2 regions of the Nonomuraea sp. NPDC049129 genome follow, and region 2 is predicted to be linked to the other one. Evidence: riboswitches for the same ligand, from Rfam matches in the RefSeq annotation. Region 2 holds a riboswitch; the other holds the start of a gene.

Region 1 (10,401 bases), on a different contig from region 2:
TCGGTCCATCCAAGTTGCTGATCTGAATTTCAGAGCACCTACTTGACTTTTCCAAGTGATCGCCTGAAGGTGTTGTCGCGGCAGGTCGCACGATCAGGACCTGCTCCATGACCTGGCCCTGGGAGGACTGTATGACCCTTGTCGAAACCGACCCCACCGCCACCATGGTCACGGTCGAGCACCTGTGCGACTTCGCCATCAGGTTCCAGACCATGCAGATCTTCTCCACCCCGGTGGCCATGCGCATGATCGCGGTCGTTGACCGCGGAACCGTCGAGGGGCCGCGGCTGCGCGGCGAGTTCCTGCCCGGTGGCGGTGACTGGATCACCGTCGGCTCCGACCGTGTCGCCCGCCTCGACGTCCGGGCGACGATTCGCACGCATGACGACGAGCTGGTGTTCGTCACCGTCACTGGCCGCGCCACGCTGTCGGAGGAGGCGATCGGTCGGCTACTGGCCGGCGAGACCATCGGCTGGAACGAGATGCACGCACGATCCGTGCCGCTGTTCGAGACCGGCGCGGAGCGCTACTCGTGGCTGAACTCCACCGTTGCCATCGCCGTCAACGAGCTGTCCCTCGACCACGTCGAATACCGCGTCTACCGCATCCAGTGACCAACCATCAGCCCGCCGAGTGAGCCCAGTGAGCCTAGTGACAGGAGGCAGCGCGCCATGCCCACCGCCGCATCGCCCGCGCACAACGTCAGAGAACTCTTCAACACCTACGCCACAACTTTCGCCACCCGCGACGTGGACGCGATCGCCGCGCTGCACTCGCCCGGAACCCAGTTCTGGCTGCACAACGGCGAGCAGCCGGTTCAGGGTCGATCCGCGCTCCGCGACAGCTTCGCCTTGCTGTTCGCCCAGTGGCCTGACCTGGGATTCGACATCCACCGGGTCATCATTGGTGAGCGGCACTGGGTTCTTGACTGGGCTCTCACCGCTGTTCTCACCGACTCCGGCGGCAACCGGCGGCCGATCCGCTTCGACTGCCTCGACGTGGTCACGCTTGACGAGAACGGGCTCGTCGAACGCAAGGACACCTTCATCGATCTTCCTCAGGCGCAGGCAGCGCTGACCGCCGTAGCGGCCGGGTCCGGGGGTCATTCATGACGCCAATGGCCGGTGCGGTCCTGCGCAACCCGATGACGCTCGCGCACGGCCCTTGTCACCAGGTGGCACTGCTTGCCAGGGTGCCGCACTCCCGACTGCACCGCCACATATTCGCCACGTTAGGTATTCGTACAGTTACGGAGGTTGTTTGTTCGGGGCGTGAGGAGTTGGGCGTGGGCAAGCATGAGGGCGCGACAAGCGCACGTACGAGGAGTTCGATCCGCCCAAGGACGAGGACAACAAGGGTGACGGGGGCGGCACAGGAGATGGCCGACACAGCAGCGGGAAGCGGAGGTGACGCCGCCGGACCTCGACAACCGCATCAGCGGCAAGATCAACGCGATAAGCGGTAATCGAGAGCCGATCACCGGCACCCTCGAGGAAGCGCTGAAAGCCGTGCCGCGGCACCTGTTCGTGCCCTCGGTGGGGCTGGCTCTGGCCGATGACGGGCCTGTGCTCATCGATTGGGGTGGCGATCCAGACGCGTGGTGGGCGGCCGTCGACGGGACGGCCGCCATCGTGACCCAACTCGAAGAGGGCGCGACCGCCCTCCGCGCCACGGAAGGCCGCTACAACTGCTCCAGCTCAGCCCTCGGTACCGTGGTCCGCCTGCTCGGACCGCTGAATCCCCAGCCTGGGCACCGCGTGTTGGAAGGGGGCACCGGCACGGGCTGGACCGCCGCATTGCTGTCACATCTGGTCGGCGAGGACGGCAGCGTGACATCTATCGAGGTTGATGAAGGTCTCGGTGAGCAGGCGGCCAAGTCCTTGGCCGCGGTCGGGGCGCAGCCGCACCTGATCGTCGGTGACGGCGCGGCCGGCTGCCCTGACCGGGCACCGTACGACCGGGTACACGTCACGTGTGGCATTCACACCGTGCCGTACGCCTGGATCCAGCAGGCCGCTCCCGGTGCGGTGGTCGTCGCACCGTTGTTGACGTTCTTCCGGCCAGGGTGTCAAGCTCGACCTGGCTCGGTCGTCGAGATGGCGGTGGAGCGCTGGGATGTGAGTCACCGGTTCAGGGCCGGTGGTTGACACCGCATCGTTGCGCCGCTCGACCGGTGCTGGGCCATGTCCGGATGGCTTTCGCGAAAGGTCGGCAGGCGATGAAGATCGCTTTCTTGGGTGATGTCCATGGTTGTGTGCTGCACGCGCTGGGTGCGGTCGTGGCGCTGCGGAAGCGACGGGAGATCCGGCTCGACGCCGTGATCCAGGTCGGCGATCTGGGCGCCTACCCGTCGTTCGATCGGTGGGACGAGGCCAGCCGTCGGTTCGGCCGGGATCATCCCGCTCAGGGGGACTTCTTCCGGCTGCTCGATCCGTCGCCGGCCTTCGCCGAGGGGGTGCGCTCGGCTCTCGGGCGGGTCCCCGGTGTGCTGTTCGTCAGCGGCAACCACGAGGATCACGACTGGCTGGCATCCTTGCACGACGCGGCGGGCGCCGAGGTCGTGCCGGTGGATCCCCTCGGCGCCTACCTCCATGTCGCCTGCGGGAACGTGGTTGAGGTCGCCGGGCAGCGCGTGGCGTTCCTGGGGCTTATCGAGGTTCCGGGGAAGATGGATCTGGACGAGAGCGCGTACGCGCGGCTGATGGCGGTCAGACCGGGTGACGTGGACGTCCTGGTGACTCATGACGGCCCGTACGGGATCTCACGCGACCGGCGCGGGAACGTACAGGGCTCGGCGAAGCTGACCGCACTCATCGAGCACCTGCAGCCGCGCCTGCACGTCAGCGGCCACTACCACCACCCCAACGGCCCCCGCCGCTACGGCCGCACGACCTCCTACGCGCTCGCCCAGTTGGTGCGGCCCAAGACCACCAAGTGGGAGCCGGAGCCCATCAACCCCGAACAACGGGTGACAGCTGGGAGCATCGGCCTGCTCGACACCGAAACCGGTGACTTCGAGTACGTACAAGATGATTGGCTGGCCGGTATCAGCGGGGACGCGTTGGACCTCGCCGAACTCATCGCAGTCCACTCCTGAAGCACGGCGCGATCAGGAGATGGACGACCAGGCGCGCAGGGAGCTTGCGCAGCCGCCGCTCACTGCACCCGCACTTCTCGATTCGGCGGCTCGTCTCCCCACACCGCGCCGACGAGCCCGTCCGGCGAGACGGGTCGCCCGTCGGAAACCGAGGCGGCGAGCCGCGTTCCTCCGCTGACCGGGCCGCGGCCGGTCAGCGTTCGGCCGCGAGGGTGACGCCCAGACCGATGAACACGCTCCCGGTCGCGGCGTCGATCCGGCGGCGCACCGCCTGGCGGCCGCGCAGCCAGCCGCCGATCCGCCCGGCCAGCACGCCGACCGTCGCGTCGGCCAGGAACTCCAGGACGATCAGGACGGCGCCGAGGACGGCGAACTGCAGCCAGACCGGCCCCGCCGCGGGATCGATGAACTGGGGCAGGAAGGCGACCATGAACGTGAACGTCTGCGGATTGGCCATGGAGGAGACCACGCCGTTGAGGAAGGCCCGCCGACCGGACATTCCGCGGCTGGCCGGATCGTCGGCCTGGCCGTTCTTGCGGTTGCGGATCATCTGGACGCCGAGGTAGATCAGGTACGCGGCGCCGGCGAACCGTAGCACCGTGAAGACGACCGGGAACGTCGTCAGCAGCACGGCGAGCCCGGCGGCGGCCGCGGCGATGTACAACGCGTCACCCGTGATCACGCCGGCCGTGGCCAGCAGCCCGGCGCGGGGCCCACCCCGCAGACCGCATCCCAGGACGAACAGCATGTCGGGTCCGGGGGTGATCAGAGCGACGATGGTGGTCGCCGTGAAAACGGCGAGCAGGTGCGGATCGATCGGCATGCGATGATCTTTCCACCTCCAGTGTCGGCGCACCGCTTCGGGGACGCCGCTCGGGGGGTGCCAGAGGCGCCAGGCCAGCTGTCAGGCGGCGTAGTGCGGGTAGCCGTAGCCGACGACCTGGGAGGTGGGACGGACACGCTGCTCGACCTTGCCGTTGCCGGTGTTGCCCTCGATCGTGGAGATCGTGCCGTCGCCGTTGTCCTTGACCACGAAGCCGACGTGGCTGATGGAGCTCAGGTCCTTGCTGCCGCTCCAGGAGTAGAAGACCACGGCGCCGGGCTTGGCCGCGGTGCCCCAGCGGTGGTTGGCGGCGAACCACTTGGCGTGGGTGACGGTGTAGGCGTCCCAGCCGACCTGGGAGCGGGCGCCGGTCTCCTCGCCGACCCAGGAGACGAACATCGAGCACCAGGCGGCGTTCAGGTAGTCCTGCCTGCTGCCGCCGTCACGCTGGACGGTCTCGGCGGCGCGGGCCGAGTTCATGTACCACTTCTGGAACTTGGTGCCGCCGCCGTTGGCGTCCTCGGTCGTGCCGACCTGGGCCTTGGCCAGGTTCAGGACCTGCTGGGCGGTGACGTTCACCTGGGCCTCGCCGTTCCTGCCGCCCTGCGCGGAGGCGGGGGCGGCCTGAGCCGCGGTGGGGGTGTGCCCTGTGGAGGCGGTGGCGGCGTTCGCCGCGGTGTGGGCGCCGAGGGCGGCGGCGGTGAGGGTCGCGCCGAGCGCGATCTTGGCATAGCTGATCTTGGGGGTGCGGATAATGGTGATTACTCCTTGCTTCCATTCCGCTTACCGGGTTAGCTGACGGGCTCGGGCGTGGAAGCTGCCCTACGGCACGTTGACGTGCCGATTAGCCCCGATCGAGACATGGGTCCCCGGTCCCGCGCACAGGCGGGTTCAGCGGTCACAGGTGATTGCCTGTGATGCATGCGATGGGTATGACGTCCGTACTCGGACTTTGGCGGCGCGGCCAGAGGGATACTCACTGTCTAGGCCAGGCGCACAGATGGGTACAACGCACCCCTGACCTGGGTAATTCCATCGCCATGAAATCGCCATGCCCAGCCCGGCCGGCTCGTCGATCCGTCAAGTAGCGGGGGTGTCTTGTTGAAGTCGCGCCAGGGCGCGTCTGGAAAAGGTTCGCGTACGGTCTGTCGAATTCGCCTCGCCCGTCCGACGTAGAGGCGTACCGACCGGACAGACGGCCAAGGAGACCCTCATGCCCCAGTACGCGATCCTCATCTTCGACAACGCCGGAGCCGGCGACTACACCCCCGAGCAGCAGGCGGCGAGCCAGCGGCACGCCGACGACCTCGTCGACTCCGGCGCCATGATCGCGGCCTACGCGCTGCGGTCCGCCGACACCGCCACCTCGTTGCGCGGCGACGTGGTCACCGACGGGCCCTTCATCGACGCCAAGGAAGTCATCGCCGGCGTCTGCGTCATCGAGGCCCCCGACCTGGACGCCGCCCTGGACCTGGCGCGTCGCAACCCCGCCGTCCAGTGGGGCCGTGGCGGCGTCGAGGTGCGCCCCGTCGCGGGCGGCATCGCGCCCACCGCCCGATGACGGCCGCGGCGGACGCGGGCCAAACCGACGCGAGCCAAACGGAGGCGGGCCAAACGGAGGCGGGACGGGCGGACGCGGGACGGGCGGACGCGGGTCAGGCGGTGGCTGACGCGCATCGGCGCGAGTGGGCTTTCGTGCTCGCCGCGACCGTGCGCGTCGCGCAGGACCTGGACCTGGCCGAGGAGTGCGTACAGGAGGCGTACGCCGCGGCACTGTCGGCCTGGGAACGCGACGGTATCCCCGCCAACCCCGCGGCGTGGCTCACCACCGCGGCCAAGCGCCGGGCGATGGACGCGATCCGCCGCGAGCGGACCTTCCGGTCGAAGCTGCCACTGCTGGTGGAGTCCGACGAGCTCGCTCCGCGCAGGCCGGCGGACCGTGATGAGGCGGACGCGGTGGAACTGGAGGATGCCGTACCCGACGAACGGCTGCGGCTCATCTTCACCTGCTGTCATCCCGCGCTCGCGCAGGAGGCGCAGCTCGCGCTCACGCTGCGGCTGGTGTGCGGGCTGCCGACCCCGGACATCGCCCGGGCGCTGCTGGTGTCGGAGCAGACGATGGCCGCCCGCATCACCCGGGCGAAGAAGAAGATCTCCGTCGCCCGCATCCCCTACCGGGTGCCGCGCCCGGCGGAGCTGCCGGACCGGCTGGCAGCCGTACTCGGCGTGCTCCACCTGCTGTTCACCGCCGGGCACACGGCCCCCTCGGGCCCCGCGCTCGTGCGCGCCGACCTGGCCGACCGCGCGCTGCACCTGGCCCGCGCGCTGCGAGAGCTCATGCCCGATGAGCCAGAGGTACGAGGGCTGCTGGCACTGCTCGTGGTCACCGACGCCCGGCGCGCGACCCGGACGGACGCTGACGGCCGGCTGCTGCGCCTTGAGGAGCAGGACCGCTCCCGGTGGGACCGCGGCGCGCTGGCCGAGGCGCACGAGCTGATCGTGGCCGGCCTGCGCGGTGGCCGCGCCGGGCGCTACCTGCTGCAGGCGGCGATCGCCTCCCTGTACGCCGAGGCGCCGTCGTACGAGCAGACGGACTGGGCACAGATCGTGGCACTCTACGACAGACTGCTGGCCCTCTGGCCCTCACCGGTGGTCGCGCTGAATCGGACCGTGCCCGTGTCGATGGCCAAAGGACCGGCGACCGCACTGGCCCTGGTCGAGGCGCTGGAGCAGGATGGCCGGCTCTCCCGGTACCAGTACCTGCCGGCGATCAAGGCGGACCTGCTCCGGCGCCTCGGCCGTACGGACGAGGCGGCGACCGCGTACCGGCAGGCGCTGGAGCTGACCGACAACGAGGTTGAGCGGGCCTTCCTCACCGGGCGTCTAACTGATCATGATCCGGGCAGGACCTCGCTTGTCCTACGTCTCGGCGTACTACCTCGGCCGGTTGGGCGATGACGAGGCCCGCGACAACGACGGCGCGGTCATCCCTGACCGCGGCTGATGCCGCCTTCACTTATCGGTGTTCGTGTCCGCGGGCACGACCTCGCCGACCGTGCCCAGCAGGCGGCGCAGCTCGTCGTACTCGATCGGGCGCCCGAGCCGGAGGGCGGCGTACTCGCCTGCGGCGCCGCCCTGCGCGGCGAGTTCGGCGCACGCCGCGTGCCACTCGTCGTGGGCCTTCCGCACGGCCTGGGCCGCGCCGGGGCTCTCGAGGTCCGACAGGTCACGGAGCCGGACATAGGTGTCATACGCCTCACGCTCGGCGGCGGAGCCCTCGGCGGGCGGCGGCAGCCGCTCGCCGAGCAGTTCGAGGAAGACCCTGGAGCGGCCCAGCTCGGAGAACTGCCAGGCGGTGACCGCGGTGCCGCCGTCCCCGAGTGCCTGCGGCGTGGCCGAGGCGAACAGCCACACGCCCAGGTCGTACAGGCCGCTGATCGAGCCGCCCGCGCTGATCCGCAGATCAGGGCTGAGGGCGCGCCCGCGCACGTCCTCCGCCGAGCGCACCGCCTCAAGCAGGCTGTCCCTGGCCACCTCCATGTCGCCCACGGACCTGGCGAGCTGGGACAGTCCCGTCAGCGCGTTCATCTCCCATGTCACCTGCCCGGCCGCGCGGGCGCGCAGCGCGGCTTCGGTGAAGAGCGCGGCGGCCTCGGCGGGGCGGCCTTCAGTCACGAGATCGTCGGCGCGCAGCGCGAGGTCGCGGATGGGGTTGCCCCAAGCGGGGAAGGGCGCGGGAGTGCGCCGGGACAGCCACGAGCGCAGCTGCTTGTCCAGGTTCGTGTGCCCGCGCACGCCCATCAGCAGCGCGAAGGGATGGGTGTTGAACGTGAGCGCCTGCTCCTGTCCCCAGGCCAGCCGCTCCCGGATTCCGCTGCGGCGGATCGCCATGGCCCGCGCCTCCAGCCGGCGTGCGCCCTCCTCGTCGCCGCGCTGCTGCGTGATCACCGCCAGGCCCAAGAGCGCGTTTCTACGCAGGTACGGGCTGTCATCCGGCGAGAGGAGCTCGTGATCCAGGTCCACCGAGCCGAGACCGTGCCTGGTGATCAGGCGGCTCCAGGCAGTGTGCCGGGCCTGGGCCGCCATCCGCGGCAGGGCCAGGGCGGAGAAGCGGCGGGCGCACTCCCGCCAGGTGGCCAGCACCTCGTCCTCCAGCCCGAGATACTGGTAGATCTCCGCCCGCAGCCACAGACAGCAGGTGCGCTGGATCTCCTGGTGCCGTGCCAGCCGCCGGGTGGTCCGCGGCACGACCTCCTCGTCGACCAGGTCCAAAGCGAGCTCGGCCAGCTCGACACGGCGCAGCGCCGCCTCGGCGGACACGGAGCCGACGGTGAGCCGCGCGTCCAGCAGCAGCGCGGAGATCAACGCGTAGTCGGGCCTGCGGCGGCGGGTCAGGAAACCGTCGTAGAGCCACTCACCGAGATTCACGGCCGTGATCACCTGTACGTCCGAGTGTTGTGCCTGGGGAGTGCCGACAGCGATCCTGTGGAGCGTCTCGACCGTCTCCACCAGGCACAGGGCGAGCGCGGGCACGGCCAGCCGGGGGTCGGGGTGCGCCACGTACGCCAGCAGGAACGGCGTCCACGCGTAACGCAGCAGCACGGTCGCCAGCACCGAGCAGAGCGCCAGCGGGGCCCGCAAGGGTTTCGGCGGCCTGGCCACGGCACGGAAGGTGCCGACCCCGACCTGCAGCAGCAGCACGGCGGCCACCAGGAACACCCCGTTGAACGCCGTGGCCCAGGCCGTCGTCGCCCAGGCCGAGGCCAGCCACTCTCCGGCAGGGGAGAAGACCAGCAGCGTGCCGGCCGCGAGCACGATGATCTCTCCCCAGCGCCGCAGCCGAGCCCGCTTGCGGACCAGGCCGCGCCAGGCCGTCATCCTGCCCGCCACGTGCCCGCTGACCAGCAGCCCGGCCAGCAGGGGCAGCCAGGCGGCGCCCCCGCCTGTGCGGGCCGCCGCCCACACGCCGAGCGCGGCAGGCGTCACGCAGGCGACCCGCCGTGCCCACGCTGACACCCGGTCGGCCCGCCCCGGCGGCCGGATCAGCAGGCCATGATCAGGTAACGCCCGCTTGTCACCCACTGGAGGGATTTCCCCGCGAACGCCGCTGTTCACGCCCGATCACGAATGCGTATCTCGCCCTTCTCAGAGCGATCCGGTGGGGATAACTTCTGCGTGGCGGCGGAAAAACCAGCGCGGAGGGCCATGCCAAGGCGTTTGCGTGTCCGGACCGGCGACCCCTGGACGCCCAACCTGGCCCGTGCGCGGCGGCGCCTGGCGCGCGGGCGGCCGCAGGACGCGGCCCGCGAATACCGGCAGGCGTGCAGGCTCGCCGACGGCAGGCGCGCCGATCCGCTCGTCAGGTCCGCGCTGCGGCAGTGGCTCGGGCTGGCGTTGCTGAAGGCGGGGCGCGGCCAGGAGGCGTTGCGGGCGCTGGTCCAGGCCTGTGAGCTGCTGGGCCATGACCCCGGGGCGGCGGAGCAGTACGCGAGCACCCTGGACACCCTCGGCCTGGTGCAGCGCGACCTCGGGCAACTCCGCGCGGCTGAGGAGTCCCACCGGAAGGCCGTGGACCTGTTCAGGCGGGCCGGTTCACGCGAGGGCACCGTACGCGCCGCCGTCAACCTCGCCGTCGCGGTCAAGGACCAGGGGCGCCTCACCGAGGCGCGCGGGCTCCTCGCCGGCATCGAGCCCGCGGCCCGCGACTGCACCGACCCGGCGCTGCTCGGGCACACGCTGCTCACTCTGGGCCTCGTCCACGAGCTGCTCAATGAACCGGCACCGGCGGAACGGCTGGCCAGACAGGCGGCCGAGGCCTACCGCGCGGCGGGAGACAGAGAAGGCGAGGCGGCCGCCACGCACAACGTGGGCCGTTTGCTGGACACGGGCGGGCGGCACCGCGAGGCCATGGAATGCTTCACCACCTCCCTGACGATCAATTTGGAGATCGGCGCCGAACTGGGCGTATCCGACGACCTCGGTGCCATAGCGTCGCTGTTCCAGCTCGCCCGCCAGTACGACGAGGCCCGCCGTGTGCATGAACGGGCGCTGGACATCCAACGCGGGGCGGGCTACCGGCGCGCGGTCGTGGCCACCCTCTGCGACCTGGGAGTGCTGGCGCGCGACCAGGACGACCTCCCTCTCGCGCGCCACCACCTGCAGGAGGCACTGCGGGAGGCCGAGACGCTCGCCGACCCGCACACCGTCTACCAGACGCGCGTCCTGCTGGCGGAGATCAGCATGCTGGAGGAGGACTACGCGCAGGCGCGCGTGGCCTACGTGGCCGCGGCGGAGGCGATGGGGGACGCCAGGGGGGCGCTGCTCGACGAGGCGGACGCCGTCACCTACTTCAGCGAGTCCCGTCTCGACGCCCCCGGCATGCTGGTGCGGCTCTCGCTCCACCTGGGCGACAGGGCGGGCGCACTCGAATGGGCGGACGCCGCGCGCGGTCAGGAGCTCGTACGCAGGCTGGCCTGGACCG
Region 2 (10,401 bases):
TGGCAGTACGTCGTGACCCAGGTGCCGCTGTGGGCCGCCACGTCAGAGGTCCCGCCGGAGCTGGCGGGGCTGTCGCAGGGGGATATCACGGAGATCGCCGAGGTGTTCCTCTCGACGGCCATGGCGATCTATGACGAGCTCCGCCAAGCCGAACGCGGTCAAGACCTGGCCCGGGTGGCCGCGCTCGCGCACCGGTTGAAGGGCAGCTGCGCGACCGTCGGGCTCATCGAGGCGGCCGAGGTGTGCGAACGGGTCGAGGTGTCGGCCATGCGCGGGGTTGCCGAGCGGGAATCGGTCGATCGGCTGGGTGGTTTGTTGCGCGAGCTGCCGACTTGGATGTCAGCAAATTAACCCTGGTGACGGATTTATTAACGTGTGAGTAATTTTCTGTCACTAGCGTGCTTATGTCGCGAATTAACGTATTTGTAATGGGGGAAGGTAAATGGCGGATTCGACTGAGGAGCCCAGTCCCACGGGCACCCCCACCCCGTCGGACACTCCCACCGCGACACCCACGCCCACGGACTCCCCGGCACCCACGCCCACGGATACACCCACGCCCACCCCGACCCCGTCGGACACGGCGACCCCGACCCCGACCCCGTCGGACACACCCACCCCGACCCCGTCGGACACGGCGACCCCGACTCCGTCGGACACCCCTTCCCCATCGGGCACCCCCACGCCATCGAGCCCGCCGTCCAGCACCCCTCCGGACGCGTCGAGCCCTACGCCGACGCCCACCCCCTCGTACACCCCGACCCCGACCCCGACCCCGCCCCCGACGCCCGGCGGGCCGCCGGGCGCGTCGGGCCAGGTGCAGATCGACTGGAACTCCATTCGCGAGCTGGCCGGACTCTTCGACAAGCTGGGCGACGACGTCGTGGAGCGCCGCCTGAACTCCTGGAAGCTGGGAAGCACCTCCGGCCTCGTCGGCGGCGACGAGGAGGGTATCGATTGGGCCGAGTGGTACCACGCCGGTTACGCCGCCCTGACCCATCACATGGACGCCATCGCCGAGAAGAACTTCACAGCGGCCGGCAATCTGCGCAGCCTCGAGAAACTCTGGGACTACCTGGAGCAGGACATCATCGCGTCCCTGCCCGCGGCCCTGGACCTCCCTGACGCGCCGATCCCCGTGACGCCGCCGGCCAGGGAAGGTGCCTGATGTTCGATCCGTTCCAGGCGCTCGCCTGGTTCGCCGACGTACACGTGCCCGTGGCCGACGTGTCCAACCTGCGGGCGCGCGCGACGGAGCTGCGCGAGTTCGCCAAGGCGATCGGCACGCTCGCGCAGCACACGGAGAGCGGGGTCGCGGGCGTGCTCAAGACGAACGACAGCCGGTCGGTCGACCGCTTCGCGGACGTGTGGCCCGACCAGCTCGCCCCTCGCTACGCCGCCATGCGGGCGGCGCTGAACGAGCTGGCCGACGGCTGCGACGACTACGCCGACGCGGTGGAGGAACACCGGGAACAGCTCAAGATCATCGGCACCCAGCTGGCCGCCATGGCGTTCACCATGATGTTCGGCTATCTCTACCCGGCGGCCAGGATCGCGGCCGAGGGCGTGTTCAAGTGGCTCGTGGCGCGGGCCAGGCTGGAGAAGACGATCTTCCAGAAGCTGATGAAGACCATCCTGGCCGCGAAGGTGGGCAAGTTCAACGTGGGCACGTACGCGGTGCGCGAAGGACTCGACGCCGTGGCCGACTCGGTCGTGTGGGCCACAGTGAAGACCGGCGTGCACGCGGCGAGCTCCGCCGCCACCGGCCAGCCGATGGGCAACCTGTGGGAGTACGCGGGCAAGCACTTCGTCGCCGAACTGGCCTATGACGGCGGTATCAAGGCCCTGCGCGACGTACGCAAGTTCATCCCGGCCACCAGATTCACCGAGACCATGCTCGGCACCGGTCCCATGGGCAACTTCTTCCGGCGGACCACGTCGGCGGCGACCCTCTACGCGCTGGTCGCCAACGGGGACATGTCCGTCCAGGGATCGCTCCGATCCGCTTTGGCGCACGCCCCCCGGGCGTTCATCCTCCACCGATAAGGAGCCGGCATGACCATACCCAGGAGCGGCGATCCGGAGATCGACCGGGCGCTGGCGCAGCTCGCGGTACAGACGGCTCAGTTCGAGGAAGTGGGGCGCCGACTGGAGTCGGCCAGGGGGCGCGGTGTGGCGGCGGACGGGCAGGTGACGGTCGAGGTCCTGCCCAGCGGCGGGCTGGCGAGCGTGCACATCGCGCCGCGAGCGATGCGGCTGGGCTCCGAGGCGCTGTGCGAGGCCCTCATGGAGGCGGCCCGGCAGGCCGAGGAGGACGTGACCGCCCAGACCTTCGCCGCCACCCAGGCCCTCTTCGAGGAGCCCGGCCGCTGACGTCGCGGGGTCAGGGGCGGGCCGGCGGCGCCGCGATCGGGCTGTAGTGGAGGCTCGCCAGCAGGCGCCGGTCCCCGTCCTTGACCGAGATCTGGGTGACGCGGAAGCGTCCGTCGGCCGGTGTGCCCTGGTACGCGGCGCGCTGCGCCAGCACGCCGATGGCCACCGCCGTGTCGCCGTATTCCCGTACGGTGACGTCCGCCCAGCTCATCTCGTGCGTGACCATGCCGCCACCGCGGTAGCGCGCCAGCCACTGGTCCTTGTTCAGGATGAAGCCGAGCGGCCCCACCAGGGTGAAGTCGGGCACGGCGAGCGCGTCGAGCGCTGCGGTGTCGCCGCGGCGCTCGGCCTCCATCCACTGCCTGCTGAGTTCGTCGAGTCGCTGGTCGATGGTCATGATCAGATCTCCTGTCTCTCCATAGGCTGGCCCTGGCGGTACATGCGCGGGGGCTTGTTGCCCGCCGCCTGCCCGCCGTCGATGGGCAAGGTCACTCCGGTGATGAACGACGACTGGTCGGAGCAGAGCCACACGACCGCCGCGGCCACCTCTTCCGACCGGCCGATGCGCCGCATGGGCGTCGACAGCCCGGCCAGGCGCTGCGCCTCCTCGCCCGCCGCCTCCAGGTGATGGGTGAGGATCGGGCCGGGGGCGACCACGTTGACCCTGATGCCCTGGTCGGCGTAGTCGAGCGCGGCCACCTTCGTCAGTCCGATGATCCCGGCCTTGCCCGCCACGTACGCGCTCAGGCCCGAGTGGCCCTGGAGCCCGGCGAGCGAGGCCATGTTGACGATCGACCCGCCACCCGAGGCGAGCATGGCCCGGATCTGGTACTTCATGCCGAGGAAGGTGCCGCGCACGTTCGTGCGAATGCCCCGGTCGAACTCGTCGGGATCGATGTCGGCCAGCGGCGCGGGCATCGGCCCGTCGGTGGCGTTGTTGAAGGCCGCGTCCAGCCGGCCGAAGGTTTCCAGCGCCCGCTGGACCAGCCGCTCGCTCGACGCCGCGTCACCGACGTCAAGGGATACGGCCAGCGCTTGCCCGCCGTCGAAGCGGATGTCCGCGGCGACCTGTTCGACCGCCTGCGTGTCGCGGGCGCCGAGCACCACGGCGGCGCCGGCCTGGGCCAGGGCGCGAGCGGTGACGGCACCGATGCCGCGGCTGGCCCCCGCCACGACCGCGACCTTGCCATTGAGGGAAGGGTTTGGCTGCATGCCCTTGACGATAGATATCGAAGCATTAGATGTCAAACGATTAGATGTCACTGCTAAACTTGGCGGCATGATGCCACCCTTCCGGCCACCGATCGGCCTGCTGCTCACCAACACCGCCAGGACCGTGAGCCGGGCCTTCGACGACGCGCTCGCCTCCGTCGGCGGGTCGGCCCCGGTCTGGCAGATCCTCATCTCGATCAAGTCCCGGCAACTGGGCAACCAGCGCGAGCTCGCCGAGGCGGTGGGCATCCAGGGGGCGACGCTGACCCACCACCTCAACGCGATGGAGAGCGGCGGCCTGCTGACCCGCCGCCGGGACCCCGCCAACCGGCGCGTCCACGTGGTCGAGCTGACCGAGGAGGGGGAGCGGTTGTTCCACCGGCTGCGTGAGGTGGCGATGGCCTTCGACACCCGCCTGCGCGTGGGCCTCAGCGAGGAGCAGACCGCCTCGTTCGAGGAGATTCTCGCCCAGCTGGCGCAGAACATCCGCGACTAGACAGGCGGCCAGACCGGCCTCGGCCTGCGGGTTTCGGCCGATGCCTGCCGGGAAGCATGGTCCACGGCCCCCCGCCCGCGGGAGGTGGAGACGTATGCGCATCGAGGTGACGCCTGACGGTCCCTACGTGGTGACCGGATCGGTCCCCATGGCCAGGCAGGTCATCGGCGGCGACGCGATGGGCCAGTCGACGAAGTGGGTCCAGGGCGAGGAATATCCGGTCGCGGAGTCGTACGAGCTCTGCCGCTGCGGCCGTTCGCAGAACAAGCCCTACTGCGACGGCAGCCACGAGCGGGTCCGGTTCGACGGCACGGAGACCGCCTCGCAGCGGTCATACCTGGGGCAGGCGGAGGAGCAGGCCGGGCCCGAGCTGGCGCTCACCGACGCGCCCGCGTTCTGTGCCTTCGCCCGCTTCTGCGATGCGGACGGGCAGGTATGGAAGCTCCTCAAGATCCCCGGACAGGGCGAGACCGCCGCGCGACAGGCCGCGCACTGCCCGTCGGGCCGGCTCACCGCCTGGGCGTCTCGCGCGCCGATCGAGCCCGAGTTGCCGCCGTCCATCGGCATCGTCGAGGACGAGGTGGCGGGCGTGGGCGGGCCGATCTGGGTACGCGGCGGCATTCCGGTCACCTCGGCCGACGGCCAGGACTACGAGGTACGCAACCGGGTCACGCTCTGCAGGTGCGGAAGCTCGAGGAACAAGCCGTTCTGCGATGGCTCGCACGTGACCATCCGCTTTGCCGGCGCCTGACCCCGGTTCGACCTGACTCCGCGGCATGAGGAGGATGGGTTCATGAACACACGATCTATTGGCCAGGCCCATGTCGGCGCCATCGGGCTCGGCGCCATGCCCATGTCCGTAGCGGGGCACATGCCCGACGAAGCCCAGTCGATCAAGACCATCCACGCGGCGCTCGACGCGGGAGTCACCCTCATCGACACCGCCGACGCCTACACACCGTCGGCCGACCAGGTGGGTCACAACGAGCGGATCGTGGCCAAGGCCCTGGCGAGCTGGAGCGGCGACACCGGCGACGTGCTCGTGGCCACCAAGGGCGGCCACACTCGCATAGAGGGTGGCGGGTGGCAGGTCAATGGCCGGCCGGACTACCTGGCCGAGGCGTGCGAGCGCTCCTTGAAGGCGCTGGGGGTGGAGGCGATCGGGCTCTATCAGCATCACCGGCCCGACCCCGCCGTGCCGTACGAGGAGACGCTCGGCGGCCTGCGCGACCTGCTCGACGCGGGGAAGATCCGGATGGCGGGCATCTCCAACGCCAATCCGGAGCAGATCAGGCTCGCCCACGAGATCCTGGGCGGGCGGCTGGCCAGTGTGCAGAACGAGTACTCGCCGAAGTTCCGGACCAGCGAGCCGGAGATCGACGTGTGCGCGGAGCTCGGGGTGGCGTTCCTGCCGTGGTCGCCGCTGGGCGGCATCAGCTCGGCGTCCGAGCTCGGCGGCAAGCACACGGCGTTCGGCACGGTGGCGGCGGCGCGGGGCGTGTCGCCGCAGCAGGTCTGCCTGGCCTGGGAGCTGGCGCGCAGCCCGGTGGTGATCCCCATCCCGGGGGCCAGCAGGCCGGAGAGCATCATCGACTCGGCCGCCGCGGCCGACCTCGTCCTCACCGCCGAGGAGCTGTCCCTGCTTTCTTAGCTGGACGCTTCTTAGATCTATAGCAAGTGGGCTGGGGCCGGCTGGTCGGCCGGCTCCAGCCCGCGCAGCTCGGCCAGGGTCTCATCGGCCCAGGCGAGCGCCGAACGGCCCTGTGTGAGGCCGAGGTTGAGCGCGTACCGGCCGAGCCTCGATCCGTCCTCGGGTTTGCACTCCAGGACGGCCAGCCGCTGCTGGAACCCCGCCCTGATGCGCTCGACCACCGCGATGGCCGACTCCCTGTCGAGCAGCGGAAGCAGGAACGCCTGGAGGGCCACCTCGCTGCGTATCGCACCGACCGGTTCGTGCTCGACCAGCCAGGAGCGCACCTGCTCCGCGCCCTCGGGCGTGATCGCGTACATCTTCCGTCCGCGCGCCCCCTCCGACTCGACCGCCACCAGCCCGTCGGCGGCCATCTTCACCAGCTCCGGGTAGATCTGCGTGTGCCCGGCCTGCCAGACGTGATTGAGCGACCGCTCGAAGGATTTCGCCAGGTCGTAGCCGCTGGCCGGCCCCTTGGCGTCGAGGAGCCCGAGCAGCGCGATCCGTAGGGACATGTCGGCAAGCATAGCAAAGGGTTGACATGTCAATCCTTACATGTCACTCTCCACACGTGAATACTGACACGAAGCGCAGAGGCGATGGCCTCCTGCTGGTCGCCGTGCTCGGCGGCATGTTCTTAGGAATGCTCGACCAGACGATCGTCGGTACGGCCCTGCCGCGGATCATCACGGAACTGGGCGGCGTCGATCTCTACACCTGGGTCGTCACGGCCTACCTGCTGACCTCGACCGTGACCGTGCCCCTCTATGGAAGGCTGTCGGACCAGCACGGCAGGAAGCCGCTGCTGCTGATCGGCATGTCCGTGTTCCTCCTGGGGTCGGCGCTATGCGGGGTGGCGCAGGACATGACGCAGCTCATCCTGTTCCGCGCGTTGCAGGGCTTGGGCGCGGGCGCGCTGCTGCCGCTGTCGATCGCCCTGGTGCTCGAACTGTTCCCGCCGGAGAAGGGCGGAGCCCGGGTGCAGGGCGCGATGGGCGGAGTGATGGCGCTCAGCTACCTCGCCGGGCCGTTCCTGGGCGGGCTCTTCACCGACCACGCGAGCTGGCGCTGGGCCTTTTATGTGAACGTGCCGATCGGCCTGGTGCTGATCGCGATCATCGTGCTGCGCCTGCCGCGCCGGCCGGGACATGGCGGCGGGCGGCCCGACTACCTGGGAATCGGGGTCTTCACAGTTGGCATTAGCTCGCTGCTCATCGGCCTGACCGAGAAGGGGCTCGACGGCCACACCTGGACCAGCGTGCCGGTGATCGGGCCGATCGCGCTGGCTCTGGTGTCGCTCGTGGTGTTCGTGGTGGTGGAGATGCGGGCCGAGGCGCCCATCATGCCCCTGCACCTGTTTCGGAACCGTACGTACACGCTGGTCAACGTGACCTCCTTCTTCACCGCCTTCTGCATGTTCGCCGGCGTGGTGTTCCTGCCGCGCTACTTCCAGGAGGCGCTCGGCGCCAGCGCCACCGAGTCGGGGCTGCGGATCTACCCGCTGACCCTGGCCATGGTGGTGGGCAGCATGGTCGTGGGCGCGCTGATCAGCCGGACGCGCGTCTACAAGCCGTGGCTGGTGGCGGCGCCGTTCCTGCTGGTCGTGGGCACGCTGTTGTGCGCCGGTCTGACGCTGGACACGCCGCCCTGGGTGCTCGTCGGGTGGATGGCGCTGATCGGCCTCGGCATGGGCCCGATGCTCTCCGGCCTGACCGTGGCCGTGTCGAACTCGGTGCCGCCCCAGTACATGGGTACGGCCTCGGCCAACCTGACGTTCTTCCGCCAGATCGGCGGCTCGGTCGCCCTGGCCCTGGCCGGCACCGCCTACACCTCCGTCATCGCCACCGAGGCGCCGCTGCACGGACTGGCCGCCGCGCACGCCTCGGCCGCGGCCCTGGTCATCCCCTCGCTGGGGGTCGCGGGCGCCCTCGTGGCGCTGGTCGCCCTGATCGCCATGCCCGGTGTGCGGATCGACCGGGAAACCCCACAGCCCAAGGTCGAGGCCAGTTTCGCGTCCTGAGCGCCGTCATGCGAAGCTGTCCTTGTCCCCAACACCAGGAGGTCCTCATGGCGGAAACACCGGAGCCGGAAGTCGACGAAACTCCCGAGGACGAGATGAAGCGCAAGTTCCGCGAGGCGCTGGAGCGCAAGCGTAACCAGCATGCTGACTCGAGCGCGGGTGGCAGGGGCAACGACCCTTCCAAGATTCACGGCGCTCACGGGCCCGCCGCCAGCAAGCGTTCTTTCAGGCGGAAGAGCGGCGGTTGACCTGAGCTTTTCTGGGGGTACGGCATGCCGTACCCCCCTTTTTTCTTGACCCTCTAGGTAGATCTTCGCCCGTTTCATGGGCTTATGTTTGCCTTTGTCCGGTTCGGTACCTATAGTTCATGGAGTTACCAGCCGGTGACTTTGGGGCTTCAACAGGGGAGTACCAACCGGCAGGCGCCGAATCCCGCTCGCGGGAACCGGGGAACCAACGTTCCTTAGGGGTGAATCCGACCTCGGTCGGTAGGGCATCTCCACGTCCGAACCCGTCAGCTAACCCGGTAGGCGAGATGGAGAGGACACCTACCGCATGCGTAACCCCCGCGTCGTGCCGCCAGCCCGCGTGTTGTCGTCCGCAGACTGACCGGCGCCTTCCCCCCGCTCTTCCACGCTCCGCGTAGCGACCGTTTGGCGTCTTGCCCGGCTACGCCCACCTTTCACGAGCGCGATCCCCTTTTCCCGTATAAAGGACTTCACTGCTTCATGTCTGTTCGCTCTGCTATGCTCACCGCCGCCCTCGTAGGCGCGATCTCCATCAGCGCAGGCACCGCCGCACACGCCGACACCGGCAACGACAAGAAGGTCCTGCTCAAGGGCAAGACCACCGCGTCCTACTTCTGGGACGACTCCTCCGGCCGCGCCGGGGACACCGGGCTGCCGGCCAGCGGCAAGCCCATGCAGAAGGGGCTCGCCGCCAGCCCGAGCTGGCCGCTCATGACCGAGGGTTACGTCGTCTACAAGGGCAAGAAGATGCCCTTCTTCGTCGGCGACCGCGGTCCGGGCGTGCCGTCCTCCAGCGGCGTCATGCTCGACCTCGACGCCAAGACTTTCGCCGCCCTGACCGGTGGCCGCTTCAACTCCAGCACGCTGGGCGTGGACGGCAACGGTGGCGCGGGCCACATCAAGATCGACTACGTCATCACCAAGTGGGGTAGCGGTCCGGGCAAGAAGAACTACCCGCAGCCCTTCTCGACCGGTGCGTACGCCGTCGTGGACCGCAACCCCGCCAAGCCCCCGAAGATCGTGGCCGAGGGCGACAAGCCCGCCGCGGTCAAGCCCGCTCCCGCCAAGGCCGTGCCGGTGGCCGCCAAGAAGGCCGACAAGGCTGAGGAGAAGGTCGCTGACAAGAAGGTCGTCGAATCGAACGCCATCGGTGGCGCCGCCGCGGCGGTCGCGCTGGCGATGTTCGGCGGTGGCGTGACGGTCGGCCGCGACCGGATCCGCAAGCTCGTCCGGCGCTGACAACCGTCAGGTCCGAAGACGGTTTTGCTGACGGCCGTCAGGTCCGGAGCCGACGGCCTTGATGGTCGTCGGTTTCGGAGCCGGCGGTCTTTGCGTCGCGGGAAACAGAATGTCATTCTGACCTCGTGACCACGCTTGCAGCCGCGAACGGCATCGAGATCGCGTACGAGACCTTCGGCTCACCCGGCGGACGTCCCCTGCTCCTCATCATGGGGCTCGGCGCCCAGCTCATCCACTGGGACGACGAGCTCTGCGAGCTCCTGGCGGAGCAGGGCCATCACGTTGTCAGATTCGACAACCGTGACTCCGGACTCTCCACACACCTGCACGACGAGGGCGTTCCCACACTGGGGACGTCCTCTTCGTATCTGCTGGATGACATGGCCGACGACGCGGCCGGGCTGATGGACGTCCTCGGCTGGCCCGCCGCCCACGTCGTGGGCGCCTCGATGGGCGGCATGATCGCCCAGACGCTCGCCATCCGGCACCCCGAGCGGGTCCTGACCCTTACCTCGATCATGTCGACGCCCGGCCCGGACGTGGCCCCGCCCACGCCGGAGGCCAGCGCGGTGCTGCTCGCCGCGCCCCCGACTGATCGGGACGCCGTGCTCGCCCAGTCCTTGAGGACCTGGGCGGTGATCGGCTCGCCCGGCTTCGACATGGACCGGGAACGCATCCTCCGGCTGTCCGGCCAGGCGTACGACCGGTGCTTCGACCCGCCGGGCACGACCCGGCAGCTGGCCGCGATCATGGCCTCCGGCGACCGCACGGAGCAGCTCGGCACGCTGGGGATCCCCGCCCTGGTCATCCACGGCGAGGCCGACCGGCTCGTCCCGGTCGCCGCCGGCCACGCCACGGCGGCGGCGATTCCAGGCGCCACGCTGCTGACGTTCCCCGGCATGGGCCACGACCTGCCCCGGCCGCTCTGGCCGGACATCGTCGGCGCCATCACCAAGCTCACCACGAGCTGACGCACCAGGAATCAGGCCGGTCAGGGATCAGGCTGTTCAGGGACCAGGCTGTTCAGGGATCGGTGGAGGTCGGTGGCTCGTGTCCGCCGCGCCCGGACGCGAGCCACCGGATCTCTCAGACCTCCAGCTTCTCCTCGATCCCGCGGAGCTGG

Evidence for each region. A riboswitch is a leader RNA that binds a small molecule or an ion and turns the genes downstream of it on or off. The one in region 2 is predicted to bind cyclic di-AMP.
Region 1: linked by a shared signal. The riboswitch ahead of AB0B64_RS46055 (CHAP domain-containing protein) and the one ahead of AB0B64_RS16755 (hypothetical protein) in region 2 are both predicted to bind cyclic di-AMP.

The regions. Positions count from the first base shown of each region.
Region 1 is NZ_JBEZDU010000022.1:121,817-132,217, reverse strand. Features, by position in the region: gene AB0B64_RS46080 (DUF3237 domain-containing protein) at 132-614, shown strand; gene AB0B64_RS46075 (nuclear transport factor 2 family protein) at 672-1,112, shown strand; gene AB0B64_RS46070 (methyltransferase domain-containing protein) at 1,407-2,147, shown strand; gene AB0B64_RS46065 (metallophosphoesterase) at 2,219-3,097, shown strand; gene AB0B64_RS46060 (LysE family translocator) at 3,291-3,920, opposite strand; gene AB0B64_RS46055 (CHAP domain-containing protein) at 4,002-4,499, opposite strand; cyclic di-AMP (ydaO/yuaA leader) riboswitch at 4,686-4,827, opposite strand; gene AB0B64_RS46050 (YciI family protein) at 5,134-5,481, shown strand; gene AB0B64_RS46045 (sigma-70 family RNA polymerase sigma factor) at 5,583-6,878, shown strand; gene AB0B64_RS46040 (hypothetical protein) at 6,933-9,002, opposite strand; gene AB0B64_RS46035 (CHAT domain-containing tetratricopeptide repeat protein) at 9,126-10,401, shown strand, end outside.
Region 2 is NZ_JBEZDU010000005.1:181,900-192,300, reverse strand. Features, by position in the region: gene AB0B64_RS16820 (response regulator) at 1-351, shown strand, start outside; gene AB0B64_RS16815 (hypothetical protein) at 415-840, opposite strand; gene AB0B64_RS16810 (hypothetical protein) at 818-1,168, shown strand; gene AB0B64_RS16805 (hypothetical protein) at 1,168-2,046, shown strand; gene AB0B64_RS16800 (YbaB/EbfC family nucleoid-associated protein) at 2,056-2,373, shown strand; gene AB0B64_RS16795 (nuclear transport factor 2 family protein) at 2,384-2,770, opposite strand; gene AB0B64_RS16790 (glucose 1-dehydrogenase) at 2,773-3,585, opposite strand; gene AB0B64_RS16785 (MarR family winged helix-turn-helix transcriptional regulator) at 3,653-4,081, shown strand; gene AB0B64_RS16780 (CDGSH iron-sulfur domain-containing protein) at 4,176-4,832, shown strand; gene AB0B64_RS16775 (aldo/keto reductase) at 4,875-5,732, shown strand; gene AB0B64_RS16770 (PadR family transcriptional regulator) at 5,750-6,286, opposite strand; gene AB0B64_RS16765 (MDR family MFS transporter) at 6,343-7,791, shown strand; gene AB0B64_RS16760 (DUF5302 domain-containing protein) at 7,839-8,039, shown strand; cyclic di-AMP (ydaO/yuaA leader) riboswitch at 8,205-8,339, shown strand; gene AB0B64_RS16755 (hypothetical protein) at 8,520-9,278, shown strand; gene AB0B64_RS16750 (alpha/beta hydrolase) at 9,404-10,249, shown strand; gene AB0B64_RS16745 (hypothetical protein) at 10,365-10,401, opposite strand, start outside.